3 regions of the Leuconostoc citreum genome follow, and region 1 is predicted to be linked to each of the others. Evidence: riboswitches for the same ligand, from Rfam matches in the RefSeq annotation. Region 1 holds a riboswitch; each other region holds the start of a gene.

Evidence for each region. A riboswitch is a leader RNA that binds a small molecule or an ion and turns the genes downstream of it on or off. The one in region 1 is predicted to bind thiamine pyrophosphate.
Region 2: linked by a shared signal. The riboswitch ahead of FGL72_RS03340 (thiamine-binding protein) and the one ahead of FGL72_RS00940 (ECF transporter S component) in region 1 are both predicted to bind thiamine pyrophosphate.
Region 3: linked by a shared signal. The riboswitch ahead of thiW (energy coupling factor transporter S component ThiW) and the one ahead of FGL72_RS00940 (ECF transporter S component) in region 1 are both predicted to bind thiamine pyrophosphate.

What each region holds. Positions count from the first base shown of each region.
Region 1 covers NZ_CP042410.1:177,106-187,472, forward strand. Annotated here, with positions in the region: gene FGL72_RS00915 (MFS transporter) at 1-733, shown strand, start outside; partial or broken gene FGL72_RS00920 (glycoside hydrolase family 70 protein) at 931-5,419, shown strand; gene tenA (thiaminase II) at 5,470-6,141, opposite strand; gene FGL72_RS00930 (energy-coupling factor transporter transmembrane component T family protein) at 6,153-6,815, opposite strand; gene FGL72_RS00935 (ABC transporter ATP-binding protein) at 6,812-8,221, opposite strand; gene FGL72_RS00940 (ECF transporter S component) at 8,214-8,795, opposite strand; TPP riboswitch at 8,932-9,021, opposite strand; gene FGL72_RS00945 (dihydrolipoyl dehydrogenase family protein) at 9,138-10,367, shown strand, end outside.
Region 2 covers NZ_CP042410.1:673,399-683,765, forward strand. Annotated here, with positions in the region: gene FGL72_RS03335 (FAD-dependent oxidoreductase) at 13-1,362, shown strand; gene FGL72_RS03340 (thiamine-binding protein) at 1,406-1,699, opposite strand; TPP riboswitch at 1,829-1,920, opposite strand; gene FGL72_RS03345 (DMT family transporter) at 2,087-3,019, shown strand; gene FGL72_RS03350 (6-phospho-beta-glucosidase) at 3,144-4,601, shown strand; gene FGL72_RS03355 (PTS sugar transporter subunit IIC) at 4,671-5,867, shown strand; gene FGL72_RS03360 (hypothetical protein) at 5,809-6,540, opposite strand; gene FGL72_RS03365 (pectate lyase family protein) at 6,803-8,083, shown strand; gene FGL72_RS03370 (SAM-dependent methyltransferase) at 8,200-9,396, shown strand; gene gndA (NADP-dependent phosphogluconate dehydrogenase) at 9,653-10,367, shown strand, end outside.
Region 3 covers NZ_CP042410.1:1,414,869-1,425,235, reverse strand. Annotated here, with positions in the region: gene FGL72_RS07050 (ATP-binding protein) at 1-722, shown strand, start outside; gene FGL72_RS07045 (vWA domain-containing protein) at 719-1,888, shown strand; gene FGL72_RS07040 (hypothetical protein) at 1,916-2,212, shown strand; gene FGL72_RS07035 (hypothetical protein) at 2,209-2,712, shown strand; TPP riboswitch at 2,773-2,863, shown strand; gene thiW (energy coupling factor transporter S component ThiW) at 2,970-3,494, shown strand; gene thiM (hydroxyethylthiazole kinase) at 3,491-4,270, shown strand; gene thiD (bifunctional hydroxymethylpyrimidine kinase/phosphomethylpyrimidine kinase) at 4,263-5,093, shown strand; gene thiE (thiamine phosphate synthase) at 5,083-5,721, shown strand; gene FGL72_RS07010 (DUF368 domain-containing protein) at 5,775-6,611, shown strand; gene FGL72_RS07005 (M3 family oligoendopeptidase) at 6,645-8,444, opposite strand; gene FGL72_RS07000 (alpha/beta hydrolase) at 8,614-9,543, shown strand; gene proB (glutamate 5-kinase) at 9,707-10,367, shown strand, end outside.

The sequences.
Region 1 (10,367 bases):
TATTTCTAGTTTGCCAAAAAATGGCTTTAGTGTACAGTGGTGGCTGATTTTAGTTGTCAGTCTGATATTACTGACTTTTTTCGTGTTTCGGCAACACAGATTAACACAACCATTCCTTAATTTAACGGTATTTAAATATAAAGGGTTTTTACCAGGTATGTTGTTAACTGGTATTTCTTATTCAGGGCTCATTATTGCTACCGTCTTAATGCCGTTATTTTATCAACGTGTTTTTCATTTAACACCCCTTTGGTCAGGCCTATTAATGGTACCCGCCGCTATTTTTCTCAGCCAGCTCAATCCAAGAGCCGGACGTTTACTTAATCAAATTGGCCTAAAAAAGCTAGTCTATATTGGAACTAGTATGATGATTTTTGGGTATTTATTATTAAGTATTGCCGGCACTACATCCTGGCTCATTGGTTTACTGGCGGCGATGCTACTAGAAGGTGGCAATGCCTTTATTATGATGCCCGCGATAACAGCTGCTAACAATGCCTTAACGAAAGACCTGATGAGTCATGGGACAGCTCTAATTACAACAATGCGGCAAGTCATCGGCGCAGCGAGTGTTGTTGTGGCGTCTATATTAATTGCTTACTTTAGTACTACTAAGACGATTGGTACCGCATTATCTCAAACGAGCGCGTGGTTTGTTCTCGTGCCGATTATAGGGTTATTAATGACTAGTCGTTTACAAAATCATGTATCCAAATCTCAAATGAATAAATAGTAAAAAAGCAAGGAGTGCCTGTGATCCTTGCTTTTTTATTGTCCTATTATAAATAAAGGGTGTAATATTCAATTTTGCATAATTTAAGATAAGCTGTTTTTGCTATGTATGATTTAATGAGAGTCTTGTGCTTAAGCGTCAATATGAAGTCATTGACCTATTATACAAGCAAATTATGAGTTCATAGGAGAACAAAAATGCAAAACGGCGAAGTGTGTCAGCGTAAAAAACTGTACAAGTCAGGGAAGATATTAGTTACAGCAAGTATTTTTGCTGTTATGGGTTTTGGTACTGCCATATCACAAGCAAACGCGAGCAGTAGTGACAATGACAGCAAAACACAAACTATTTCAAAAATAGTAAAAAGTAAAGTCGAACCGGCAACTGTTCAACCAGCGGAACCTGCGGAACCTACTAATAAAATAGTTGACCAAGCAGATATGCATACGGTCAACGGGCAAAACAGCGTGCCACCAGTAGTGACTAATCAATCCAATCAACAGGCTGCAAAACCAACTACACCTGTTACCGATGTCACAGATACGCATAAAATCGAAGTAAACAACGTCCCTGCTGATGTTATGCCAGCAAATGATCCAGATAAACAATCAGTGACTAATGCACCAGTAGTGTCGCCAAAGCATGATACGGACAAGCAGGACGATTCACTAGAAAAACAGCAAGTATTAGAACCGACCGTAAATAGTAATATACCAAAAAAGCAGACAAATCAACAGTTAGCGGTTGTTACAGCACCAACAAATTCAGCACCTCAAACCAAAACAACAGCAGAAATTTCTGCTGGCACGGAGTTAGACACGGTGCCTAATGTTAAGCATGTAGATGGCAAAGTTTATTTTTATGGAGATGATGGCCAACCAAAAAAGAACTTTACTACTATTATAGATGGTAAACCTTACTACTTTGATAAAGATACAGGGGCACTATCTAATAACGATAAGCAATATGTATCGGAATTATTCAGTATTGGCAATAAACATAACGCCGTCTATAACACATCATCAGAAAATTTTACGCAATTAGAAGGACATCTGACGGCAAGTAGTTGGTATCGTCCAAAAGATATTTTGAAAAATGGTAAACGTTGGGTACCTTCAACAGTGACTGATTTCAGACCATTATTGATGGCCTGGTGGCCGGATAAGAGTACGCAAGTCACTTATCTGAATTACATGAAAGATCAGGGCCTCTTGTCTGGTACTCATCACTTTTCCGATAATGAAAATATGCGGACCTTAACGGCAGCTGCCATGCAGGCACAGGTAAACATTGAGAAAAAAATTGGGCAACTTGGCAATACGGATTGGTTGAAAACGGCGATGACGCAATACATTGATGCCCAGCCCAATTGGAATATTGACAGTGAGGCGAAAGGAGATGATCATCTACAAGGTGGTGCACTGCTTTATACAAATAGTGATATGTCGCCAAAGGCCAATTCTGATTATCGTAAGCTGAGCCGTACGCCTAAAAATCAAAAAGGTCAAATTGCTGATAAATATAAGCAAGGTGGGTTTGAACTATTACTAGCAAACGATGTCGATAATTCTAATCCAGTTGTGCAAGCAGAACAACTTAATTGGTTACATTATATGATGAATATCGGTAGTATTTTACAAAATGATGACCAAGCTAATTTTGATGGTTACCGTGTTGATGCTGTCGATAATGTGGACGCTGACTTACTACAGATTGCTGGTGAATATGCTAAGGCTGCCTATGGTGTTGACAAAAATGACGCGAGAGCGAATCAACATTTATCAATTTTGGAAGACTGGGGAGATGAAGATCCAGACTATGTCAAAGCACATGGCAACCAGCAAATTACAATGGATTTCCCCTTGCATTTAGCGATTAAATACGCGCTCAACATGCCTAATGATAAACGGAGTGGCCTTGAGCCAACCCGTGAACACAGTTTAGTCAAACGAATTACAGATGATAAAGAAAATGTTGCACAACCAAATTATTCATTTATTCGAGCTCATGACAGTGAAGTACAAACGATTATTGCTGATATTATTAAAGATAAAATCAACCCGGCCTCAACAGGGCTAGATTCAACAGTGACTTTGGATCAAATTAAGCAGGCTTTTGACATCTATAATGCTGATGAATTGAAAGCAGATAAAGTTTACACACCTTACAATATTCCAGCTTCATACGCTTTGTTATTGACTAATAAAGACACAATTCCACGTGTTTATTATGGTGATATGTTCACGGATTGATGGTCAATACATGGCTAAACAATCACCTTACTATCAAGCCATTGATGCGTTGTTGAAAGCTCGTATCAAGTATGCTGCTGGTGGTCAAACCATGAAAATGAACTATTTTCCAGATGAACAATCTGTTATGACATCAGTTCGTTATGGTAAGGGTGCAATGACGGCAAGTGACTCTGGTAACCAAGAGACACGCTATCAAGGTATTGGACTTGTTGTCAACAATCGCCCAGATTTGAAACTATCTGACAAAGATGAAGTCAAAATGGATATGGGTGCGGCACATAAAAACCAAGATTATCGCCCAGTTTTGTTGACGACAAAATCAGGATTAAAAGTCTACAGCACTGATGCAAATGCACCTGTCGTTCGAACTGACGCCAATGGCCAATTAACTTTTAAGGCAGACATGGTATATGGTGTAAACGACCCACAAGTGTCAGGGTACATTGCGGCTTGGGTACCAGTAGGGGCTTCAGAAAATCAAGATGCTCGAACGAAAAGTGAAACAACGCAGTCAACTGACGGGAGTGTTTATCATTCTAATGCAGCGTTAGATTCGCAAGTCATTTATGAAGGCTTTTCAAATTTTCAAGACTTTCCAACAACACCCGATGAGTTTACGAACATTAAAATTGCTCAAAATGTTAACTTATTTAAGGATTGGGGTATTACTAGCTTTGAAATGGCGCCACAATATCGCGCCAGCTCAGATAAAAGTTTCTTAGATGCTATCGTACAAAATGGTTATGCATTTACAGATCGATATGATATTGGTTACAACACACCAACAAAGTATGGGACAGCAGATAATTTGTTAGATGCTTTACGTGCATTGCATGGTCAGGGGATTCAAGCGATTAACGACTGGGTACCAGATCAAATTTATAATCTACCCGATGAACAGTTAGTCACGGCTATTCGAACAGACGGTTCAGGTGATCATACTTATGGTTCAGTTATTGACCATACTTTGTATGCATCAAAGACAGTTGGCGGGGGCATTTATCAGCAACAATATGGTGGGGCCTTCTTGGATCAATTAAAAACACAGTACCCGCAACTTTTCCAGCAAAAACAGATTTCCACAGATCAGCCAATGAACCCAGATATTCAAATTAAGTCATGGGAAGCCAAGTATTTCAACGGTTCGAACATTCAGGGGCGTGGAGCTTGGTATGTTTTGAAGGACTGGGGCACACAACAGTATTTTAATGTGTCAGATGCGCAGGCCTTCCTTCCAAAGCAATTATTGGGTGAAAAGGCCAAAACTGGTTTTGTTACGCGTGGTAAGGAGACTTCATTCTATTCCACTAGTGGCTATCAAGCAAAATCTGCCTTTATTTGTGATAACGGTAATTGGTACTACTTTGATGACAAAGGGAAAATGGTTGTTGGAAACCAAGTTATCAATGGCATCAATTATTACTTTTTACCAAATGGTATCGAATTACAAGATGCCTATCTAGTACATGATGGTATGTACTATTATTATAATAATATTGGCAAGCAACTGCACAACACATATTACCAAGATAAACAAAAAAATTTCCATTACTTCTTTGAAGATGGGCACATGGCACAGGGTATTGTCACCATCATTCAAAGTGATGGCACCCCAGTCACACAGTACTTTGATGAAAATGGTAAGCAACAAAAAGGCGTGGCGGTCAAAGGATTAGATGGTCATTTACATTACTTTGACGGTGCGTCAGGGAATATGCTCTTTAAATCATGGGGTAGACTAGCAGATGGCTCTTGGCTATATGTAGACGAGAAAGGTAATGCGGTTACAGGCAAACAAACCATTAATAATCAAACGGTTTACTTTAATGATGATGGTCGTCAAATCAAAAATAACTTTAAAGAATTAGCAGATGGTTCTTGGATTTATCTTAACAATAAAGGTGTTGCAGTAACAGGAGAGCAAATAATTAATGGGCAGACACTTTATTTTGGTAACGATGGTCGTCAATTTAAAGGGACAACACATATAAATGCTACTGGTGAAAGCCGTTACTATGACCCAGACTCAGGTAATATGATAACTGATCGTTTTGAACGTGTTGGTGATAATCAATGGGCTTATTTTGGTTATGATGGTGTTGCAGTAACAGGGGACCGAATCATTAAAGGGCAAAAACTCTATTTCAACCAAAATGGTATCCAAATGAAAGGCCACTTACGTCTTGAAAATGGTATCATGCGTTATTACGACGCTGATACTGGCGAATTAGTTCGTAATCGATTTGTATTGCTATCTGATGGTTCATGGGTTTACTTTGGCCAAGCCGTAACTGGCGTGCAAGTGATTAATGGCCAAACATTATATTTTGACGCAGATGGTAGGCAAGTCAAAGGGCAGCAACGTGTAATCGGCAATCAACGCTATTGGATGGATAAAGACAATGGTGAAATGAAAAAAATAACATACTAGAATGATTAAAAAATAACCTCACAGGCGTTGGTTGCCTGCAAGGTTATTTTTTAATGTTGAAATTGCCATGTTTTTTGTTGCCAAGCAGCTTCCCAAAAGTGCCATTCCATTTCTAAACTGCATAAAAATGTTTGTGCAACATGCTCTTTTTGTTCATTATTTAGAGTCGTTACTGCTCGGTTTAGCGCTTCAAAACGCCAAATATTGTAATCAGGTGTATCTGAATTTTTTTGTGGTGCATAAAGTTCAATCCACTCTTTCAAGGGGTTTTGCTCTCGATTAGCGCCACGTGAAACGAGTTGTTCACCAATGACCGCATAACTCCAAACACATGGTAGCAAAACAGCGATGGCATCCGCATAAGTACCGTGATATGCAGATGCATACATATGATCAGTATAGCGTTTTGTTTCTGGTTCACGTTGCCAATTTTCTATGTGGTGACCAGTGATGCCAAGCATGACTTCATGTGCTTGTGACTCATTTTGAACAAAGGCAGCGGTCGCTAAAAGATTGGTAATATCTTCGGCATTCGTTGTTTTTGTAATAGCTAATGAAGTGACCTGCAAATAATCTTTTAAATAGTGTTCATCTTGTTCAACATAATAATTTAAAACGTTGTGAGGCACCTGACCATTGGCGATAGCTTCGACAAATGGGTGGCTCATAATCGCGCTCATCATAGGTTGCGCACGTTCTAAAAGTGTTTCTGAAAAAGACATGTTTTTTCTCCTTAATACCAACCTGGGAATAATAGTAGCTGAAACATAAGTAAGATAATCGCGGCAATAACCCAATCACGTAATTTGATTTTTACAACTGCCAGATGTGTTCTGGTTGCCCCCTCTGTGAAGCCATGGCTAACCATACCTTCTGCTAAATTTTGAGAACAACGAATCGCAGCTAAAATGGCTTTGAAATATAACTGTGGTGCCCAAATATGAAGTGTTTGGCCACGCATTTGTGCTGCTACGCGTATAGTTTTAACTTGTTGATTCACTGCTGGCATGAAGTTCAAGACGCCAACAAGGGCATAAACAAATGTCGCGCTTAAATGTGCGCGTTGCTCAAGTGTCGCCAGGAAAATATCACGTTCATCATTGAGTTTTAATGTGAATAAACCACCAAGCCATAAGTAAGCAAAAACACGAGATAACATGATCCATGCCATATGAACATGATCACCGGTACCAAAATACATCAGTGAGAACCATGATCCCAGGCCAGGCAAAATTGGAAGTAACAATAGCCAAAGCCATTGTTGCCAACGCAATTTAAGGACAGTATAAATGAGAGCACTAACGATAATAATTACCAAATTAACAGTGACGCTTTTAATAAAAGTTAGTTCCAACGCAATCAACATAATAACACCAAATTTCATTAGTGGATTCATGAGGCATCCCCCTGAAATGTTAAGTGTTGTTGCTCGAATTCGAGATGATAGTCAAACCAATCCGTTACAGCATGCAGTTGATGACTAATCATGATAACAGTCTGTGATTGTTTATCGGTTACTTCGGCAATTAAGTCTAATAGTTGTTTTTGTGATTCAGCATCTAGTCCGGCCAGCGGTTCGTCAAATAATAACACTGGGGTACCTGTAATTAGCATCAACAAAACTTGCAGCTTTTTTTGTTGTCCACCAGATAGTTGATAAACAATATGGTCGCGAACATGTTTGAGATTTAAGCGTTGCAAGGTGGAAGTAATGACATCATCTGACCATTGTTTGGCGAAATGACTGGTAGCTTGCGCTTGTTTGAGTTCTTCTGCCATTGTCATTGCAATAAATTGTTGTTCAGCATTTTGAAAGATCAGGGCAACCTGACGTACATGCTGTGCAATACGGCGTTTAGCAATGTCTTGGCCTTGGTAGCTGATTTTACCACCATAAGGGTAAAGTTTGACTAACGCGGAAAAAAGAGTCGATTTACCTACACCATTTGGTCCAGTAATCAGGGTGCGTTTAGCTGTAGGAAAAGACAAACTTGTCTCATTTAGTAGTAGTCTGTCACCATTTGATAGGGAGACTTGTTTGAGATCTAAATCACCAGGCTGGGCTGCCGGTAATTTTGTATGAATTTCAGGGGCAATAGGTAACTGCGATAAAATATGATGGCTTTCTTCGGCATTTGCTACATGGAGTTGGCCATCAGACATCACAAAAATATCGTCAATGACATCAGCATAACCACTCCAATCATGATCAGCAATCAGAATGGTTTTACCTTGTTTTTGATAATCCTTAATTAAATGAATGAGCTGTAACCGTGATTGAGGGTCTACATTAGCAAAGGGTTCATCGAGTAATAGATAATCGCTGTCTGCTGCTAAGATAGCTGCTAAGGCTACCTTTTGTTTTTCACCACCAGATAATGTCATGAGGTCATGCGTGATAAATTCTTTCATACCGACACGTGCAAGTGATTGCGTAATAAGATTAGGTATTATTTGAGGAGAACGCTGTAAATTTTCCAGACTGAAACGCAATTCTTCAAATGGTGTTTTCATCACGAACTGGCGGGTTGGGTTTTGGAAAAGATAACCAATATGGTCAACGCGTTGATAAGGGACGATATCATGAATCGCATAGTTGTCAAGTGTTAGTTCTCCTGTCAGTTTACCACCACTAAATGTTGGATAAAGACCAGCAATTAATTTAAGTAGTGTTGATTTGCCGCTACCACTAGGTCCAACTAGCAAATTGAGACTACCAGGTCGCAACGTCATCGAGACGTTTTCGAGTACGGTGGTGTCTTGATAAGCAAAACTGACCTGTTTGACAACCAGATTAGCCACGATGCAAGACACCTGATTTTTCAATTAATTTTTGAATAGCAACAACTAGTACACCGCCAAAGAAAAACAATGAAATGAACCGTGTAATAAATAGGGCCACCAACAAACCAACATGATATGAAGCATAGCCATCACGGAATAATGACCAAATAAAAGTGATAATTGTACCAGTAATTGCTGAGGCGAAAATACCTCGCCAATGCCAATCTTTATAAGCTAAAGCGGCAAATCCGGCTTCACTACCCACACCTTGAACCAAGCCTGAGAGCAATGTTGCAACCCCCCATTGACCACCAAGCAACATTTCGACTGCTGAGGCAAAGAGCTCGCCTAATACACCAGCGCCAGCCTGACGAATTAATATGCTGGCTAGTGGCGCGGCCATCATCCAACCCCCGATTAATAAATCGTTAGCAAATGGGGCTAATCCCATGGGTGTCAAAGCAGCTGCTAGTATATTATAAACAGGGCCGAGGACCCAAAAGATAAAGCCAATAAACACCGCAACAAAAGCGAGCAGTAAGACATCGCGTAGCGCCCAATGGTGTTGTTTAGATTCTGAAACAGTTTGCATAATTGTTATGCCTCCATAAAATTTTTTGTAGTTTCTATTTTATGTCTGGCAAAGTGCAGTTATTGTGTGCTGATGCTTGAATTTTAGCAAATAAAAAACGCCTGGCAATTAGATGAGCCATGCGTTTGCTAAAATACACACTAAAGCGCAATGCTCCCTTCGCTGGTGCTAACCAGAGCAGGTTCAATGGGTGTTTCTCAGCCAAATGGCACCCCAGATTGTTAAATATAAAACTACACGTTAAACTTAACATAAATTGTGTAGATATGCAATTATTTTCATGAAAACGACCAGTATATTGACTTGACATTGCCTGATATAATATAAGTAACGAGGTAAATGATGGTTGAATATCAGTATGAAGTTGGTGTTATTGGCGCTGGTCCAGCAGGACTTGCAGCCGCTTTTGCCGCAAAAGCTTTGGGTAAAAAAGTGGTCATTTTAGAGCAATACTTATGGGGTGGAACCTGCCCAAATTACGGCTGTGATCCTAAGAAAATTTTGCTTGCAGCAGTTGAGAATATTAAAAGACAAAAAGCCTTACAAACGCGAGGTTTGCATGGCTATTCACAAATTAATTGGTCTGATTTAATGGCTCACAAACAGCGTTATGTTGATGCTGTGCAACCGCGTAAAATTCGTGGTTTGGATCAAGCAGGTATTGCGCGCTTTTATGGTCATGCCAGCTTTATCAATGAAGATACTGTTCGTGTCGGAGATTCTAAGGATACAATTAGAGCAAGTGATTGGGTTATTGCAACGGGTCAGCGACCGCAGACATTAAATTTTCCGGGATCAGGCTATACACAAAATTCAGAAGATTTTTTGAACATGCCAAATATGCCAGAAGACGTGACATTTATTGGGGCTGGTTTTGTGGGCGTTGAATTTGCAACAATTACGAATACGGTTGGTGCACACACGCGTATTGTTACTGAGGGGCAAACTGCTTTGCGGGCATTTGATCAGATATTGGTACAACAATTGATGACAGAGATGCAGGAAACAGGGATTGAATGGTATTTTAATGCTACTGTGTGCCGCATTGATAAGACTTTAACTGGTCGCTTGGTCGTTAAACTAACCAACGGAACAACATTTGAAACAGACCGTGTGTTTGTTACGGCTGGACGTATTGGCAATTTTGATCAGATGAATTTGGCCGCAGCTGGTGTGGCTTGTCAGGTGGCCGATTTGCCTGTTGATGAGCACTTACGTACCAGTAATTCCCATGTTTATGCTGTCGGGGATGTTGGCGGCTCACCAGTACCAAAACTTGTCCCAACGGGTAACTATGAAGGACGTTATGTGGCACAAGTGATTGCCGGAAAAACGAACGCGCCAATAAGTTATCCAACAACACCAATTGTCGTATTTGGATCACAGCACATCGCCCAAACGGGCTTAACGGTTGCCGCCGGTCGAACAGCAGGTTATCGTGTGATAGATATGGATATGAGCGATGTGATTACTTTTTTCCGTTACCATGATCAAGTGCGTGTACGTGTGGTATTGGACCACAATGACTGCATTGTCGGCGCGAGCGTCATTGCAGCTGAAGCAGAAGAAGTG
Region 2 (10,367 bases), 500 kb from region 1:
TGGAGGTAGTATATGAAAGTCATTATTATTGGTTCGACACACGCAGGCACAGCAACAATAAAATCTATTTTAAAGCATAATAACGGGGTAGAAATTGATGTTTATGAGAAAAATGATAATGTGTCGTTTCTTTCTTGTGGCATTGCTTTAACAGTACAAGGTGAAGTAAAAGAAATCAATGATTTGTTCTATTCTTCGCCTGCTATACTTGAAGAAGCAGGTGCTAATATTCACATGAACCATGAAGTAACTGCTGTTGATACCATTAATAAAACAGTATCAGTCACTAACTTGGTGACAGGCGTATCATCAGTTGAAAGTTATGATAAATTAGTTGCGACAACTGGATCTTGGCCAATTATACCGCCAATTGCTGGGATAGAAGATCAACGTATTGTATTGTCTAAAAACTATACGCATGCGAAAGCCTTAATTAATTATGCTAATGATGATCGTATTAAGCGAGTGGTTATCATTGGCGGAGGTTATATTGGCACAGAATTAGTCGAAGCTTTCAATGTCAAGGGGCGTGAAGTGACGTTGATTGATAACCAGCCAACGGTGTTAAACCGGTATTTTGATCACGAATTTACTGAAAATGTCGCTGAATTATTTCAATCTCATGGTGTGGCTGTGGCAACCGGTAAAATGGTTGAAAGTTTTGAAAGTCAAGATGATGCGGTTATTGTCAAAACAAATGACGGGAATTTTTCAGCTGACTTAGTTGTGATGTCGGTTGGCTTCAAACCAAATACTGGATTGTTTGCGGGACAACTAGGTATGACTGGCAATGGCGCGCTATTAGTCAATGATTACATGCAAACAAGTAATCCAGATGTCTTTGCTGCTGGTGATTCAGTCGCGGTGCATTATAATCCAACAGGAGAGAATGCGTACATCCCCTTAGCGACAAATGCAGTACGTCAGGGAACATTAATTGGCTACAATCTTATGTCACCGAAAGTTAAATATATGGGAACGCAATCAACATCCGGACTAAAGTTATATGATTTAAATATGGCTTCATCTGGCTTGACTGCAGCCCACGCGCAAGAACTAGGAATCGATGCGGATAGCATCACGATGACAGATAACTTCCGACCAGAATTCATGTCATCAACGGAGCCAGTTTTGATGAGTATTACATGGGAACGTCAAACACACCGTATTTTAGGTGTACAATTGCAAAGTAAATATGACATTGCACAGTCTGCCAATGCTGCTTCAATTGCCATTCAAAATCGCATGACATTGACCGATTTAGCATTCGTGGATATGCTATTCCAGCCTTGGTTTGATAGACCATTTAACTACTTGAATCTTTTAGCGCAAGCAGCCCTAGATAAGGTTGAAAGCGAATAAAAAGCACACCTATTCTGCGGTGTGCTTTTTTTATTAATGTTTGTTAGCGATACTTATCTGTTTTTTCAGCAATTGTTAATACATTGCCATGTGGTGACATATTAATTTTACTGTAAATCATAACAGGAATATCGGTTATTTCTGCCGCAACAAGTGGTAAGGCCTTTAAAATAGTCATCAGTTGGTCATAATCGCCTTCAAGTGTGGTTTCGAAAGCGCCAACCTGATAAGCAATGCGTGTGTCATTAATATAATCAATAACGTGATCGACTATACGGATGACATCGGATTTATCGGATGTCATCGGTAATACTTGAACAGCTATGCTTGCGTTAATTTGTACCATCATACTTCTCCTTGGGTTCTATGCATTGAAATGGTGCAATAGAACATGTTAAATGAAGTCCTCCCATAAGCGACATTGAAATCCCACATCAAAATATTGAAGCATGATGACACAAAATTATTGATTGCTTCGTAATCTTCCTACGCTAGAATGAACTAGATCAGGTTATATGGGTATATCTCTCAGCCAATAAGGCACCCCAGATTACACGTTAATTGCGTTGTCTGTACTTCGACATTTTAGCATAAGATATGATAATGGACAATGAGATATGATTACTACTTGGCTGTGGATTTACTTTATCGTATAAGGCGCGTATACTGACTACTTATAAATTAACTTTATAGTAGTCATGAGAATATTTGGGAGTAGTAGGTTATGTTGTATTTTATTGGGTTATTTGCAGGTTTTTTATTAGCTAATCAAAGTCCTATCAACGCAAAACTGGGTTTTGTTTTAAAATCACCTTTGCGTTCTAGCTTGCTTTCTTTTACAGTGGGAACATTTTTTTTGATACTTATTTATTTTGTTAGTGGACAACAACAAGTTAACCTGATAAATGTGGCCTCCAATAATCCATGGTGGATATGGTTTGGTGGCTTATTGGGCGTTATCTTTTTAACGTCAAATATTTTAATGTTTCCGAAATTAGGTGCCATTCAAACCATTATCTTGCCGATTATTGGTCAGGTTATCATGGGTGTAGTGATCGATACTTTTGGCTTGTTTAATATGCCAATTGGGACACTGACGGTAACTAAGGTTATTGGTATTCTCTTGTTACTAGGTGGTATTTATGTGGCTGTTGTTCTTGCTAATCGTTTTGAGGTAAAACGCGAGAAAAAGCAATTGGGTGCTGATACTAATATAAATATCTGGCGTATGTGGGCCATTCTGGTTGGTGCATTTTCTGCCATACAACAAGCGATTAATGGGCGATTAGGCTATTTATTACACTCAGTAGTGGGTAGTGCTGTGATTTCTTTCTTTTCTGGGACAGTGGTCATTTTAATTGTTGTATTATTGAAAGAAAGGCGTTTATGGCCAAAAACAGTGCGAATAACTAAACAACCAGTGTGGTTATTTACAGGTGGGATTTTAGGTGCCTTATTTGTTTTTTCAACCGCTTTTCTTGTACCAAAATTGGGCGCTGGTATGACAGTTACGCTCAGTTTAAGTGGCTCAATCATTGGGTCGATAGTTGTCGCTCAGTTCGGCTGGTGGCAATCGTTAAAACAAAATGTTACACGTGTACAAATTATTGGCATTGCCTTAATGGTTGCTAGCATTGCATTGATTAAATTTGGTTAGTATCATGGGTTAACAACACGGGAATAGATTGACATATAAATGACTGACATGATAATATATAGGTATAAATGTAAGCGCTTACAAGAAAACATTCCTAGTAGTTATTGTAGAAAAGAGGTTTATTTTGAAAACTTTAAGTCACGATTTTCTGTGGGGTGGCGCTATCGCAGCACACCAGGCAGAAGGTGCATGGAATGTGGATGGCAAAGGTGTGTCAATTGCTGATGTTCTTACAGCAGGCGATGTGTCACATCCACGAGAAATAACAGATGGTGTGATAGCAGGAAAAAACTATCCAAATCATCATGGCATTTATTTTCATGATACTTATAAGCAAGATTTGCAATTAATGGCAGAGATGGGGTTTAAGGCTTTTAGAACTTCCATTGCTTGGACACGTATTTTCCCTAACGGAGATGACGCTGAGCCTAACGAGGCAGGCCTTGCTTTTTATGATGAGATGTTCGACGCCATGCGACGGCTAAACATTGAACCGGTAATTACACTTAATCACTTTGAAATGCCATATCATCTAGTTACAAAATATGGTGGCTGGCGTGATCGTCGTGTTATTGATTTTTTTGTCCGTTATGCTGAGGTCGTTTTTAATCGTTATAAAGATAAAGTTACTTATTGGATGACGCATAACGAAATTTCTAATCAAACGGCTATGAAACATGAGGCTAGCGGTTTTCTATTGTGGACTAATTCGGGTATTGATGGCAAAGAGATGTCAGTTGATGAACGTATTGAAGCCATGTCACAAGCAGCACATTATGAGCTAGTTGCTTCGGCCAAGGCTGTGGCGCTTGGGCATCAGATTAATCCAGCATTTAAAATTGGTGGTATGGTTAACGTTGCACCATTTTATCCAGTATCTCCCAAACCAGCAGATATGTTAGCTTATCAAAAAGCACGTCAGTTTAGAGACTGGCTCAGTGATGTTCATGTCCGTGGCAAGTACCCAAACGAACTTGAAGCCTATTACGAAAAAACTGGTTATCGTCCAGATATCACAGCCGAAGACCGTGACGTGTTACAGGCAGGAACAGTTGATTATCTTGCCGTGTCTTACTATGCAAGCAGTACGGTTGAAACAACAACTGATGAGCCTAAAGTCGGTTATACCGACTATGAAGATGTTACTAATCCTTATATTAAGACATCAGACTGGGGATGGGGATTAGACCCTGAAGGCTTACGCTATACATTAAACGAACTAAGCGAGATGTATCCAGATACACCAATTATGATTGTTGAAAACGGCTTAGGTGCCTACGATAAGATTGAAGATGGTGAACAAATCCACGATGATTATCGAATCAGCTATTTATCAGCACACATTCAAGCCATGATGACAGCTGTAGAAATCGATGGTGTCAATGTAATAGGTTATCTTAGTTGGGGCCCAATTGATATTGTTTCTGCCGGCACAGGTGAAATGAAGAAGCGATACGGTTATATCTACGTCGACCTAGATGATGAGGGGGAAGGATCGGGCAACCGTATTAAAAAGGACTCTTTTTATTGGTATCGAAAAGTAATTGAAACAAACGGTCAGGTATTAAAACAACAAGCATGATAAAACATCTGTTGTTGTGATGCGATAATTATCGTATTACAACCGATACAAAAGGTATAGGTAATAATTATGGCTAATATCTCAAAAGTATTAAATGATAAAGTTATTCCGATAATAATGAAATTTGTTAATACGCGTGCGATTACTGCGATGAAAAATGGGATGTTGTATCCCATACCATTCATTATTGTTGGTGCCATTTTCTTGATTTTAGGTCAGTTCCCTTACAAGCCAATCGCTAGCTATTTTACTAGCGTTGGTTTAGATAGTATTTTTATGCAGGCATATAATGGTTCATTTGCCATCATGGCTTTGTTTGCAGTCTTTGGCATTGCTTATTCATGGGTACACGATTCTGGTTATGATGGTGTACCAGCGGGTTTGCTTGCCATTGTTGTTGATGTTATCCTACAGCCCAATACAATCAATACAGTGACTAATGCCATTCATCCCGGCAAAACATCTACCGCATGGTTGGCTAACAACGCCATTGACAAAGCTTGGCTCGGTGGAAAAGGTATGATTGTTGCCATTATTGCGGGTATGATTGTTGGTTGGATTTATACTTGGTTTATGAAGAAAGGCATTACGATCAAATTACCAGAACAAGTCCCAAGTAATGTCGCAGCTTCGTTTACTGCATTGGTTCCAGCCGCAGCGATTATAACAGGTGCAACAGTTGTGTATGCCATCTTCTCAAAGGCTTGGCACACAACCTTTGCAGAGTGGATTTATTCGGTTATTCAAACACCACTGCAGCATGCTTCAGATGGCCCGGCTGGTGTGTTTATTATCACTGTGATTCCAGTCTTTCTTTGGTTCTTTGGTGTCCATGGTTCAATTATTGTTTCCGGCATTATGCAGCCGTTGTTACTCGCTAATAACGCAGATAATTTAGCATTGTATCGCGCAGGTAAATTATCGTTGGCCAACGGGGCGCATATTGTCACACAATCATTCTTCGAACAGTTTATTACGGTTACTGGTGCCGGAGTGACGGTCGGTTTACTGGTATTCATGTTGGTGGGCGCTAAATCCGTGCAGATGAAGACTTTGTCTAAGCTCGAATTAGGCCCGGCTATGTTCAATATTAATGAGCCAATTTTGTTTGGTATTCCAATTGTCTTGAATCCAGTCATGATCTTACCCTTCATTTTATCACCAGTTATTACCGGTTTCGGTACGTATTACGCCATTAAATTTGGTGTCATTCCACCCTTAAATTCTGCGCTAATACTTTTGCCAGACGATACCCCAACGGCTTGAATGTGACATATGTTAAACCGCCAGAAATTATGCCACCGATAATTGGGATAGCTTTGGTAACTGTTTTTTCAATGTGTGCTGTCGTGATTTTATGACCAATACGACTACCAACTTTTTTAACCAATGGATGACGTGTTGACATTACAGCTGCTTGGATAGCTACTCTTTTACCAATCGACTCACCAGATTTCTTTGATAGCGTAGCAATCATAGAAGCAGCACCCGCAGTGCCAAACATGACACCAAGATAAATAATCAGCTTAACTTTGTCTTCTTCTGGCAAGGTATCTGTGTTGCTACCAAAAAGTTCATCTTCACCAAAGATGTAGGCAATTTGTTGGGCCATATTAATGGCAAAGGCAAAATACTGTACAACATCGGCACTACCGACAGCTGCCATAATTATTGGGTTGGCTGGTAAGCCGGCAGCAAAGGAAGCCATTGATGTTTTTGTTGTACTTTTGTTAATGATGTTGTGCGCTTTTTCTTCTAAAACTGAGACAGGATAGACGGCCTGTGGGCCGTGCTTTAAAATAATATTTAAGTCAGGGGAATCAGAAAACTGTTTTTTTAGAAATGCTTTGCGATTAACACGAATGACTGGTAATTTAGCAATTAAACCAATGGTGTGCAAAGTGAGATTGTAAAATCTATCTGGTTTTGTTTCAACCATTACAATAGTGCTCCTTAATAAAGATAGGTTATTATTTTATTTAATTATAGCGTGAAGAACTGTGTGATTGTTAGAAAAAGACTTACGCTGCTATTCATGGTAATAATCGTCTGATGTAAAAAATATTACAGTAAAAAGAAGTTTATAAAACAATCGTTTAATCAGCTTTGTTTTGTTGTACAATATAGGCGTCTTACCGATTATTTATGATATATTTTACCGATCTAGATGGACTATTGTGATAGTTGACAGGAGAAAAAACATGTTCAGTAAGAAAAATTATAAGTTATTGCCAGCGAGTATCGTGATGGGATTGCTGGTGTCGAGTTTTGTGGTATTACAGGAAGTACATGCAGATATAACAAGTCTTGGTCGCCAGTCCGCAACACAGGTAGGCGGATTTGGTCGCAACGCAGTTGGCGGGAGTCAAGCTGATGCGACACATATTTACACCGTCAATAGCCGTCAAACTTTGTTAAAGGCCTTGGGTCAATCGACGAATGATGTGCCCAAAATCATATACCTTTCAGGTACTATTGACATGACGAAAGATAGTCAAGGGCGCACATTGACGGAAGATGACTATGCTCAAGGAACAGGCTATCACTTGGAAAGTTATTTAACAGCTTACAACCCTAGCACATGGGGTAAAAAGAAAGTTAGCGGCCAGCAAGAGATAAATCGTCTTGCCGCTCAAAGAAAACAAACAGAGCAAATTGAAGTTAAAGTACCGGCCAACACAACAATTATCGGGTTGCCAGGGGCGTCATTTGTGGGTGGCAATTTGATTTTGCAAAAAAACAACATTATTGTGCGGAATATTACTTTTGAAACACCGTATGATGATTTTCCGCAGTGGGATCCGACTGATGAGCGCACTGGCAACTGGAATTCACAATATGATGCTATATCAGTTCAAGGGGCTAGCAATGTCTGGTTAGATCATAACACTTTTGATGATGGACGCTACCACGATAGTCAAAATGGTACGTACTTTGGGCGTGAGTATCAACACCACGATGGTATGACTGATATCACAAATGGTGCTGATAACATTACGATATCAGATAGTGTTTATCGAAATCATGATAAGACTATGTTAATAGGTAATAGTGACAGTAAAACAAGTGATACCGGTAAATTACACGTTACCTTAGTAAGAAATTTATTTCAAAATACGGTCCAGCGTACACCCCGTGTGCGTTTTGGTGATGTGCAGGTGATTAATAATTTCTATCAAAATGATGGCACGAGCACATATCAATTCAAATACGCTTGGGGTCTGGGCAAAAAGGCGCAAATTAACGCCAAAAATAATGTATTCGTCATTGCTAAAAAATCACCAGTGGCCATCATTAATAAGTTTAAAGGCACTCAATTATCAGATGACGGTACAATCTTTAATACAAAGTTTGTTTCGGCTGCGTCTATTAGCCATACATCACCAACTACGAGCACATTAGGCTGGTCAGGACCACTGACAGCATCAAAACAATTGCCAGAAAGCATTTTGCAAACTGCTGGTTCAGGTGTTTTAAAGTAGTGTTTTGATTAAAAAGAATTGTTAATACAAAATGTTTGTTCAACGTTAAACAAAAAAATGATTGACATTTGTGACATTTTTTTCTAAAATGCAATGTATAAGTAAAGGGGAAAAAGATGTTAGATAAAACAATCTACAAACAAATTTTTAAAGCTAGTTTTAACGCCCCAATCGACGTTGAATTCTGGGATGGCGAGCAGGTCAGCTATGGTGAAGGAGAACCAATTGCCAAAATTATTCTCCATGACGTTATTCCAATTAAAGATATTATGGCCCATGCTTCACTAACCTTTGGTGAGGCTTATATGGACGGTAAAATCGACATTCAAGGTGACCTACAAAAGTTGGTCACTACTATCTATCAGTCTAAAGATAGCTTTATGAATAATTCGAAGTTTTCGAAATTTATTCCAAAGCATGCACACACGGAAAAAGTAAGTAAGCAGGATGTTCAGAGTCATTATGATATTGGTAATGATTTTTATGAGATGTGGCTAGATCCCACATTAACATACTCATGCGCGTATTTTGCTAGTGAAGAAGATTCATTAGAAACGGCACAATGGAATAAAGTTCGTCATATCTTGAATAAATTGCACGCGCAAGAAGGTGAAACGCTTTTGGATATTGGTTGTGGTTGGGGTACGCTTATTTTCACAGCGGCCAAAGAATATCACCTAGAGGCAACTGGTGTCACTCTTAGCCAAGAACAATATGATTACGTTTCTCAAAAGATTATTGATGAAGGTTTAGAAGGTCGAGTACACGTTTACTTGAAAGACTATCGTGAATTAACAGAGACATATGATCATGTTACGTCTGTTGGCATGTTCGAACATGTTGGTAAAGAAAATCTTGCAACTTATTTTGAACAAGTGAATGCACGTCTTGTTGACAATGGAACGGCTCTAATTCATGGTATCACTGGACAACATGATGGTGCAGGAGTTGATGCCTGGATCAACAAATATATTTTCCCCGGTGGCTATATTCCTAATATTGCCGAAAATGTTAATCACATTATGCAGGCTAGCTTGCAAATCGATGATATCGAGCCATTACGACGTCATTATCAACGTACTTTGGAAATGTGGACTAAAAACTTTCATGACGTTGAAGAGTCTGTTATTGCCAAATATGGTGAACGATTCTATCGAATGTGGGACTTGTACTTACAAGCATGTGCTTCATCCTTTGAATCAGGGAATATTGACGTTGTACAGTACCTATTAACCAAGGGTGCTTCTGCAACAAACTTACCAATGACACGTGCATACATTTATCAAGCAGATGTTGCGCATGGTGTTAAATAAACAAACTAATACAAAACACCTATCTCATAGTTACTTATGAGATAGGTGTTTTTATATAGTTTTTAGTAAACCTCACATGTTATAAATGATTTGACTTAACGCGATAATTGGTTTATATTGAAAGCGGTTACACAATGTCTTGTGCATTATTAGATAAAGAAAGGTAGGCAATTATAATGACATAGCATTAGTTGTGTTGCTGCAGTATTTACATCGATTTAAATCAGATAATGATAGTATACGAAAAGAGGCAAAAATGGTTGAAGCAGATTTTGGTGTTGTTGGTTTAGCAGTAATGGGTAGAAATTTAGCGTTAAATGTTGAATCGCGAGGATATCGTGTGGCTGTGTATAATCGTTCTCGTGAACGAACAGATGACCTCGTTAAAAAACATGCCGATAAAAAGTTTGTGCCCAGTTACACTGTGGCATCGTTCGTGAAAGCAATTAAGGCACCTCGACGCATTTTATTGATGGTAAAAGCTGGTAAAGGAACTGATGCTGTAATTAACGAGCTGTTACCACACCTTGAAAAAGGGGACACACTTATTGATGGTGGGAACACTTTCTTTGAAGATACAATTAGACGATCAGATACACTGGCAGCTTCGGGCATCAACTTTATTGGTATGGGTGTTTCAGGTGGCGAACTGGGGGCATTACAAGGCCCTTCATTGATGCCTGGTGGTCAACGCGATGCTTACGACTTAGTTGAGCCAATTTTGAAGCAAATTGCTGCCAAGGCTCCTGAAGATGGTGTGCCAACAGTAACATATGTTGGACCGAATGGAGCTGGACACTATGTGAAGATGGTACACAATGGCATCGAATATGGTGACATGCAACTAATTGCTGAATCGTATGATATTCTAAAGCGTGTGCTCAAATTAGATCAGCAACAACTCGCAACCACTTTTTCAGAGTGGAATACGGGTGAGCTTGATTCTTATCTTGTCGAGATTACGGCTGATA
Region 3 (10,367 bases), 630 kb from region 1:
TTCTAGCAGAAAACCCAGATGATTCGATGACTGGGTTTGAAGACTCAGAATATGCTGTGCAGACTTCCGATGCTGCCATTAAAGATCGTACCACGCGTTTGGTTATGTCGGTTTCAGTGACTGATTGGTTAGATTGGGCTAAGCAAGAACAAACTCAGCATCGAGAGCACATTCATCCACTGGTAAGACAATTTATTTCGCAGCACGCCACGCTCTTATATCCAGAAGTCAGACAAATTGACTTGAACCCAACGCCGCGCGCATGGCAACGTGTATCTGATAATTTGTACGAGTTACGACAACTAGCAACGCCTATGCAAGACCAACTGCTATTTGATATTGTGGCTGGTGATTTAGGCCATCAAGTTGCTACGCAATTTGTGACGTTTGTTCGTGAACAGACACCTAGTCTAACGGCAGCAGATGTTTTTGAGACAGAACCGGTGGGACCGCAGTTACCTAAGACAATTCGATTAACGTTTGAAAAACTTTCCGATATTCAAAAATTAAGCGTTATGAAGACATTATTATTAACAGCTAATATGACTACTGATAATAACGCTGGGCGATTTAGTGAATTATTAGGTTTGGTATCACCAGATGGGCAATATGCTTTAGTTAAGCAAATGACAAGTGCCCCGATTTTAGATGATTTGTATGCTTCTGATGCGCATTATGCCAATGTTTTGTATCAGCAAATTATGGATATTGCGACACGATGACAAATTTAAATAACAATCTGATTGTTGATGGCATCAAAACACTTTTAGATGTTTCACCGCTGTATGGTAATATTGTGATGAATTTAGCACGCGATGATGACGAAAAAGCATTGACGGCCTTGCAGCTGAGATGGCAAGCACATCGTTGGTTTTTGATTGTGAATCCAACCCGATTTAACCGTCAATTTAGTAATCATAATCAAGTTGCATTAGCATTGGCTCATGAGGCATTACATATTGTTTGGGCTCATCCAACTCGCTATGCTTTTGATAGAAAGCAACGTCGTCAATTGGTTAATTTAGGAACGGATATAGCAGTCAATCAATATTTGCCATCACATTTAGGTGACCTGCCAGAGGCCATCACGTTACAGACCATCTTGGGGATTTATGGTAAGCTGTTACCACCATATCAAGATTCTGCGCAGTATATTGCACAACTGGCGGAACTCGATGATAAGTTATTACCACAATATGCTGGCAATTATTCAGGCCATGAAGAATGGCAAAGTGCTGGTGTATCATTAGATGAAGCCGAGGCAGCATTAGAGACAGTCATCAGACAGGCACAAAAAGATGCACAACGTTCCGGTCGAGGACAGTTGCCGGGAAGTATCCAGCAACGGATTGATGAAATTATGGTACCCAAACGTCATTGGCGAGCGATTTTACGTGCAGGATTAAGTGCTATACCTAATCGCCGTAAAACAACACGTGCACGATTTAACCGACGTCAAGCCTATCGTTTAGATTTGCCAGGAGAACTCAGTACTTATGCATTACAATTGATAATTTTTGTTGATAATTCTGCTTCGATATCTAATCACCAAGTGAGTATGATGTTGGCGCAAGTGGCACAGATTACGAAGCAGTTCGATGCAAATATACAAATATTTTCTTTTGATACAACAGTGCATGTTGTTAAGCGTATTAAACAATGGGTCAGACATGCAGGTGGGGGTACATCATTTCAATGTATCTTTGATATGCTTGTAGCAAAACACTATGAGCCAATGCGGACCGTTATCGTTATTTTAACCGATGGTGATGGTGAGCACACTGCTTTATCAACAAATTTTCATCAAGTATATTGGCTATTACCTCGTGGAAAGCGCTTAAGTATTAAGCAACCATTTGGAAAAATGATACCAATTGATTTGGCATAGGAGGTGAGGAAAATTTTAAGCGAACATATGGATAAAAAATTAGAGCCGATGGATTTACGTAGCTTTATTGATAAAGACAGTCGTTTCAGACGCGCCGAGGCAATATTGACAAATCAATGGGAGTCACTTTTATTAAATGATTCATGGGGCGTTAGTATGATGACGCAGGCTGATATAACCTTTGCGAAAAAGCTTGCTGCTGCCCATGTTATTAAACCTGAGGTTGATTTGACAACTTTTTCTGGTGTACAACACTTTATTTTATCTCATCAAGCACGTTTATCATCAAATGTCGTGAATGCGTTAAAGGAGCCATTCTTATGAAAATCAATTTAATTTTAACACCGGAACAAGAACCTGCAACATTACTTGCAATGCAAGCGCAACATGCAGACAACTTTTTTTATTTGGGTAAAGAGTCACAACTAGCTGGAACAAACGTCTTGTTGTTGGACGCTCCTGACTTGGTTGCGAAATTTCAGAGACCAATGTCTTTTGATAGTCGCATCGTTAAGTCGCCCATAGTTGGCGATGTGGTACATCAAATTGCTTTTCAAAGCAAAGAACATAACGATGAATTAATCAAGCAACTCGTGCCGAACCACGCAATTTTAGCGCAAAATAGTAATGGTAAAGCTGACTTCATGCTATGGACTTTTTGGCCGGATCACGATGCACTAGCTGATTTTTTAGCCAGTGATTTATTTGCACAAATGAAACACTTAATGAAAAACCCATATACTACAAGTTATAGTCGGGTGACCTCTGAATCACAATTATCATTGACGCAGCAAATGCGTGATTTTGATGATAAAACATGGTAAGCCTTAAATTGAATCTTGCATATCGTGTTAAGCTAGGTTACAATTATGCCATAAACTAAATAAACCTATCTGGGGTGCCTTTATTGGCTGAGAAATACCCATTGAACCTGATCGTGGTCATGCGCGCGAAGGGAGATACACTAATGGTACTAATAAAGCACGTTTTTTTGGTAGCCGTTACTTATTTCCAGCGTAAATAAGTAGCGGCTTTTTGATTGCTCATATGGTGGCATGCTAATAGGTAAAAGGAGTATGTTTTGGAGATAACAGTAAAATCGGGTAGCCATAAAACATTACGTCAAATCAGCATAGCTGGTGTGTTAACCGCACTATCGTTTGCAACGTCTAGTATTGTTGTATTACCTAATATGGCCCCTTTTCAACATTTTTTTAACGTTATTACAGCTGTACTATTAGGACCCTGGTATGCAATTGGTGTTGCCTTTTTAACAGGTGGCTTGCGGATGGTATTAGAAGGACGCCCAATTTTAGCTATTACAGGCGCGGTTTTTGGTGCAGCGCTAGCTGGTCTATTATATCGTCTAACGGACAACTACCTAGCCGCGGTTCTGGGTGAAATCGTTGGAACAGGCATTATTTCAGCTATTGTTTCCGCGCCAATAATGACTTGGCTTTATCATGTTAAAGTACCACATTTTTATTTTTATATACCGTTTTTTCTGCCAGCATCGGTTTTTGGTGCCATACTAGCTTATTTGTTTTTAAAAGCTGTGGCGGGCACAAAAATTTTGTCGCAATTGATTGGAGAATTAAAAATATGAAGTTATCAACATTAAAAGAAACAACACCTTTAGTATTTAATTATGCTAACTATGTGACACCGCAGTTTGTTGCAAATGCTGTTAATGTTATTGGTGGCTCGCCAATTATGGCACGAGAAGTGGCAGAGTTTTCGGATCTCGTTGCTGTCAGTGATGCCGTGGTAGTTAATACTGGTACCTGGCGACGAGCAGAGCTGCTTGAGACAGTAAAGCTGATACAAATTGCCAATCAAACAAAGACAGTAGTGGTTTTGGATCCTGTTGCGGTAGGTATACCGTCTAGAAGCGTTCCTGTTCAAGAGTTGCTCACAAATAGTAAAGTTGATATTATTCGTGGTAATGCTGCCGAAATTGCCTGGTTTGCTGGCATCGATTTTGCCAGTCATGGTATTGATGCCGTTGGATCAGGAAATATAGAGCAGATTGCACAGTTAGCTGCGAATAAAACCGGCGCAATTATTGCAATGAGTGGCCCTAGCGATGTTATTTCTGACGGTAAAACAACGCGTGTGCTACCAGTTAACGTACCATTACTAGCTAGCAATGTTGGTACGGGTGATGCATTATCAGCTATAATCGGAGCATTCAACGGTGATGAAATTTCTATGGACAACACTGTTCGTGCTATGGCTATGATGAAATTAGCTGGTTTAACAGCAAGCCACAAAGTAACCACACCTGGTTACTTTGCTAATCAGGTATTAGATGAATTATACTTATTATCAGAAAGCAAGCTTGAAACATTTATTGCAAAGGAGGTGAAAAAATATGAATGATACACCGCAGGCTATGACAATAGCTGGCACAGATTCAAGTGGTGGCGCAGGTATGACGGCAGACTTAAATACATTTTCAGCTCAAGGTGTTTATGGGGCAAATATTGTGGTGTCGGTGACGGCACAAAATACTTGTGGTGTTCAAAAAGTCCAAATGATTACACCAGATATGATTATGGCACAATTGTCAGCTGTTGCTGATGATTTGAAAATTCGTGCGGTGAAAACGGGCATGTTAGGCGATACGGCCACGGTTGAAACGGTGGCAAAAGCAATGACTAAATTTAACTTTGGGCCGTTAATTTTAGACCCTGTTATGGTTGCTAAAGGTGGCGCACAGCTATTAACTGATGAGGCTGTTTCAGCAGTGAAAACACTGTTGATGCCTTTGGCAACACTAGTGACACCGAATCTACCTGAAGCAGAAGTATTAACTCATCTATCAATTAAAACCACAGATGATATCATGCTGGCTGCACAACAGTTACAGACGTTGGGCGCAAAAAATGTGCTACTAAAGGGCGGCCACGGGGATGCACCAATTGTTTTAGATTATATTTTGTTGGCAGATGGTCGTCATTTTTGGCTAAGGACAAAGCGCTTTAACACAGCACGGACGCATGGTACTGGCGATACAATTTCCGCTGCGATTACAGCACAACTCGCACTAGGACATGATTTAGAAACTGCCATTATTGCTGCCAAGACTTATGTTGATGCAACTATTCGTGATGGTATTTTGGTTGGTCATCGCTATGGGCCGTTAAATCACCTAGCCCAAAGTACAATAAAAAACCAACCAGAGGTGATTTATGATATTTGATAAGACGATGTTAGCTCGGTATTTCATTATGGGCACACAAGATGTTGCTGACGAAGCAGAATTTTTAAGAATCTTAAATAAGGCATTGCGAAGTGGAATTACCCTATTTCAGTATCGTGAAAAAGGGCAAGGTGCGTTAGTTGGGCAAAAAAAGTTACAATTAGCAAAGCAAGTACGCGCACTAACAGCGCAATATCATGTCCCTCTGGTAATCGATGATGATATGGCATTAGCACACGCCATTGCTGCTGATGGTATTCATTTTGGTCAGGATGATGGTCGGCCAGTTGATAATATTAAACAATCTGGCAATTTGTTTGTCGGTGTTTCCGTGTCTAACCAGCAAGAATACCAGCGAATTGCTCATGTAGCGGGTATTGACCATATAGGTGTCGGCCCAATATTTGCAACAACGAGTAAGTCAGATGCCAAACCGCCAATTGGCATATCTGGACTCAGCCAATTGATTCGCATCGCGCATCACCCAATTGTAGCTATTGGTGGGATTCAACGTGATAATTTATCGAAGGTTTTATCAACGGGCGTAGACGGGGCAGCGGTGATTAGCATGATTAGTCAAAGTGAAGATATCCAAAAAACATTAGCAGATTGGCGCAACAGGACATAATGAGAAAAAACATATTTAATGAGTATATTCTAAAAATATGTTAGGCTATTATTATGGAAAATCAAATCATTAAAAATTGGATTAGCCGTTTTGTTAAGGGTATATTTATCGCACTTGGTTTTATCTTACCAGGCGTATCAGGTGGTGTACTCGCAGCAATACTTGGTTTGTATGAACGTATGTTAGATTTTATGGCTCATGTACGTCAAAATTTTAAGCGTGACTTTTGGTATTTCTTGCCGGTTGGTCTTGGTGGCATTGTAGGTATTATTTTGCTTAGCAATCCGTTGTCCTACTTGTTGACGACTTATAAGGCAGTTGTTTTGTGGGGATTTGCTGGGGCAATTGTGGGGACTTTACCAACTTTGTTTAAAGAAAGTAGCAAGACAGGTCGTCATTGGTCTGATTGGTTGGTATTGTTTGCCACAATTATTATTGGTGGTGTGTTCTTATATAATGTCGCAGGACTAGTTGGCCAATTACCAGTTAATTTCTTTTCTTGGTTACTTGCTGGCGGCTTAATTGCATTAGGGGTCATTGTACCTGGTTTAAGCCCTTCTAATTTTCTGCTGTATCTCGGGTTGTTTAAGCCAATGATTCAGGGTTTTAAGCGTGCTGATCCGGGGGTTTTCATCCCCATCACACTAGGTGGTTTAGTGACACTTCTTTTACTATCAAAGATTATGCATTTTTTGATTAGACAGTATCATGCGAAAGTGTATCATGTGATTTTAGGAATTGTTATTGTCTCAACTGTATTAATTATTGTGCCACCAGTTGCCGATTATAGTGGTTTTAATCTGGTCAGTGGCATTGCTAGTGCGTTATTATTCTTGATAGGTACTAGTATAGGCCTATGGATGAGTCAGTTGGAAGAAAAATATAAATAAACAAAAAGCCAAGCATTGTGCTTGGCTTTTTGTTTAAATAAATTGTTCCGACAATCTCAAAAAGTCGTTGATGTCTTGTTGAATCAGGTCAGCACCTGCTTGCCAGAAATCAGGTTGCGTTAAATCAACACCAAGATGTTTTTGTGCCAGTGCTTCTGAAGTCATGTTAGCTGTGTCGCGAAGCAGCGCAATATACTTATCTTCAAATCCATTAGGATCTTTTTGGGCTTCAGCATAAATGCCAGCTGAGAATAAATAACCAAAGGTATACGGAAAATTATAAAATGGCACGGAATCGATAAAGAAATGTAGTTTTGAGGACCAAAAATGTGGATGGCGTATATCTAGGATGCCATCAAACGCCGAAATTTGAGCCTCATCCATCAGTGCATTAAGTTTTTGCGGTGTAACGACGCCATGCTGACGTTCTTTATAAAAAGCATCCTCAAATAAAAAGCGTGCATGAATATTTAAAAACATGGCAATAGGGTTTGTCATTTTCGCATCAAGCAGCACGAGCTTTTCGGCATCAGAAGTTGCTGCCTTAACATTTGCATCGTTAACAATTAACTCAGCGAATGTTGAGGCTGTTTCAGCCACATTCATCGCATAGGCATCACGCCAAAGAGGTAAATCCGTTAGCTGTGCAGAATGAAAAGCGTGTCCTAATTCGTGTGCAATTGTTGCTGCATCATTGACAGAGCCAGTGTAAGTCAGGAAAATACGGGATTCATGCAAATCAGGAACAGATTCCATATAACCACCTGGTTGCTTGCCAGGACGATTTTCAGATTCTATCCAACGCTTTTCAAATGCCATTTTAGCAAAACTAGCCATTTTAGGAGAAAATTTGCCAAACTGTGTCACAATAAAATCTGCTGCATCGTCATAAGACACTTCGGCGGGTTGATAATTACCAATGGATGTCAGTGGCGCAACTTGATCTTGCCAGCCAAGTTGCGTTAAACCGAGCAGTTGTTTTTTACGTTCAAAATAAGGCTTGAACATGGCTTTATTATTATCAACAACCGACCACATGGCATCTAGTGTTGCTTGGGACATACGATTCATTTCTAATGGCTGTTCTAAGTGTGATTGACGACCATGTGCCTTTTGATTAGTTAAACGAAAACCTGCCAAATGATTGAGTGTATCAGCAGTTAAGTTTTCAGCATTGCCCCACATTTTCTCATAATTTGTCATAATGTTGGCACGCGTTTTGTTATCGGGTTCGCCATCTAACATATTGAGTGCTTGTCCTGCAGAAATGCGACGTGTTTTGCCGTCATTGTCATCTGTATAAGTCATCGATAAGCCGGATGAAATTGTATCATAGTGCTGTGACCAAGCTTGCTGACCGTCTAAATCAAATTGGTTGATTAATGTTTCAGTTTGGTCATCGAGTAGTCGCTTTGCATCAGTTCGCAATTCGCTAAGGTAAAAAGCGATTGGTTCTAAGCGAGGTGTTTTTAGTACATCTCTAAACGCTGATTCGTTCAAGCTTAACAATAATTTTTTGAATTTGTTCATGGGTGTAGCAAAATCAGCAAACAGTTGACCCAGTTTAGCAAAATGAGGGCCATAAATACTGTTGCCATAATCAACTGAAGCCCAACCATTAATGAAAATACTGATTGTGCCCAACCCAGAACCAATTTTTTGTGCTAAATCAGATAAATCGGCAAGGCTATCAGCTGAAGTTTCTGCTGATGTGAGGTCCTGCTCAAACAATTTAATATCCTGTGCTACTGCTTGATATTTTGCCTCTAAAGCTGGTGAACTGATGCCGCCGGGATAGATACTTTCTAAATCCCAGGTCTGTGAGTAACCCATGTTTATACCTCTTTTTGACTTTCTTTTTAGTATACCATTTTTCATGATGAGTATATTGCAAGTAAATGAATTTATTATCATATCAGTAAGTGATTGCTCAGAATAAGTGCCCTTAATTGCGAGAAAGATGATAGGGGTGTACAATAATTACTTTAAGGGGTAAACAAATATGCACAACTTAGTCAAATGGCTGATCGGGTTTGTGGTTGTGATTGTCATTATCTTGCTGCTATCAGGTATGTATTTTTTTCATGTCGCGCAAGTACGTAATCCAAAGTCAAACCAACCAGATATCTTGCGCTCAAAAGATAACTCACTTTACCGATATGAAAATACATTTCTGGCACGTCACAAGCAAATTTGGCATGAAACAACGCGTGATGGCTTAAAATTAGATGCCTGGTACGTACCAGCCGATAAAAAAACCAACAAAACAGCGATACTCGCTCACGGTTGGCACAATAATAAAACAACCATGGCAATTTATGGTGAACTATTTCATGAATTAGGGTACAATGTTTTGATTCCTGATAATCGTGCACATGGTGATTCTCAAGGAAAAATCATTGGCTATGGTTGGCTTGATCGCCGTGACTATATTCAATGGTTGAATCAAATTATTAAATACCAGGGTCAGGATACCGATATTATTATGTACGGTATGAGTATGGGTGCAGCAACGGTACTGCAAGTCTCTGGTGAGCCTGACTTACCACATCAAGTTAAAGCAGTTATTGCAGATTCTGCCTATACAAATTTAGCAGACGAAACAAAATATCAAGCGAAAGCAATGTATCATTTGCCAAGTTTTCCGTTTGTTAATGTTGTTTCCGGCATTTCAAAAATTCGTGCTGGTTACTTTTACGGCGAAGTGAGTCCCTTAAAACAAGTGTCTAAAAGTTCATTACCAACCTTCTTTATACATGGCAGTGCCGATGATTTTGTACCAACCAAGATGGTTTATCCATTATATCGAGCTTTAAAAGCACCAAAATTATTGTGGGTTAGTCAAGGCTCAAAGCATGTTCAGAGTTTTCATGACCACCCAGTACTTTATCGTGACAAGATTGAAAAGTTTTTATCAGAATATGATCGCTAAAAAATAAAAACATGAGTCGCATCATGTTTTTATTTTTTTATACCTGTCTATTCATGATATAATGATAAATGTTAAATGAGAAAATCATTATACCGTGCGTTATTACCTGTGTCAGACATAGCTAACAACCATGAACATGCAAGTAAAAAAGGACGCAATTATCATGCAATTATCACGGTCAGACATTCAATCTGATAAAGCGTGGCGACGCATTGTCGTTAAAGTTGGTACCAGTACTATTGTTGATGCTACTGGCGATATTAAGTATCCAGTAATTAATCGTTTAGCACAAACACTCACACAGCTACAAAAATCAAATTATGATGTTATTTTAGTTACTTCCGGTGCCATTGGCGTTGCATTAAATCAGATGAATAGTCGCACACGGCCAACTGACATTCCTGCGCAACAAGCACTTGCAGCTATTGGGCAAAGCTATTTAATGGCAATTTATAATCAGAGTTTTGCTTTTTATCAACAACATGTTGGACAGGTACTTTTAACCTATGATGTTTTCAACAATAAGCAAATGTTACGTCATACAATCGATGCCATTGAGGCTATGTTGCGTCAAAATGTTATTCCGATTATTAATGAGAATGATGTTATTGCGGTTGATGAGTTAGACCACCAACACTCTTTTGGTGATAATGATCGCCTAGCAGCAATTGTGACACATGAGACATCTGCTGATAGTCTTGTGGTCCTAAGCGATATTGATGCGTTATACACAGCTAATCCACACGTCAACCCAAATGCACAGGCAATCCCACTAGTGTCTGAAGTGACAGCTGAATTGTTGGCTGGTGCTAATGGCTCATCAA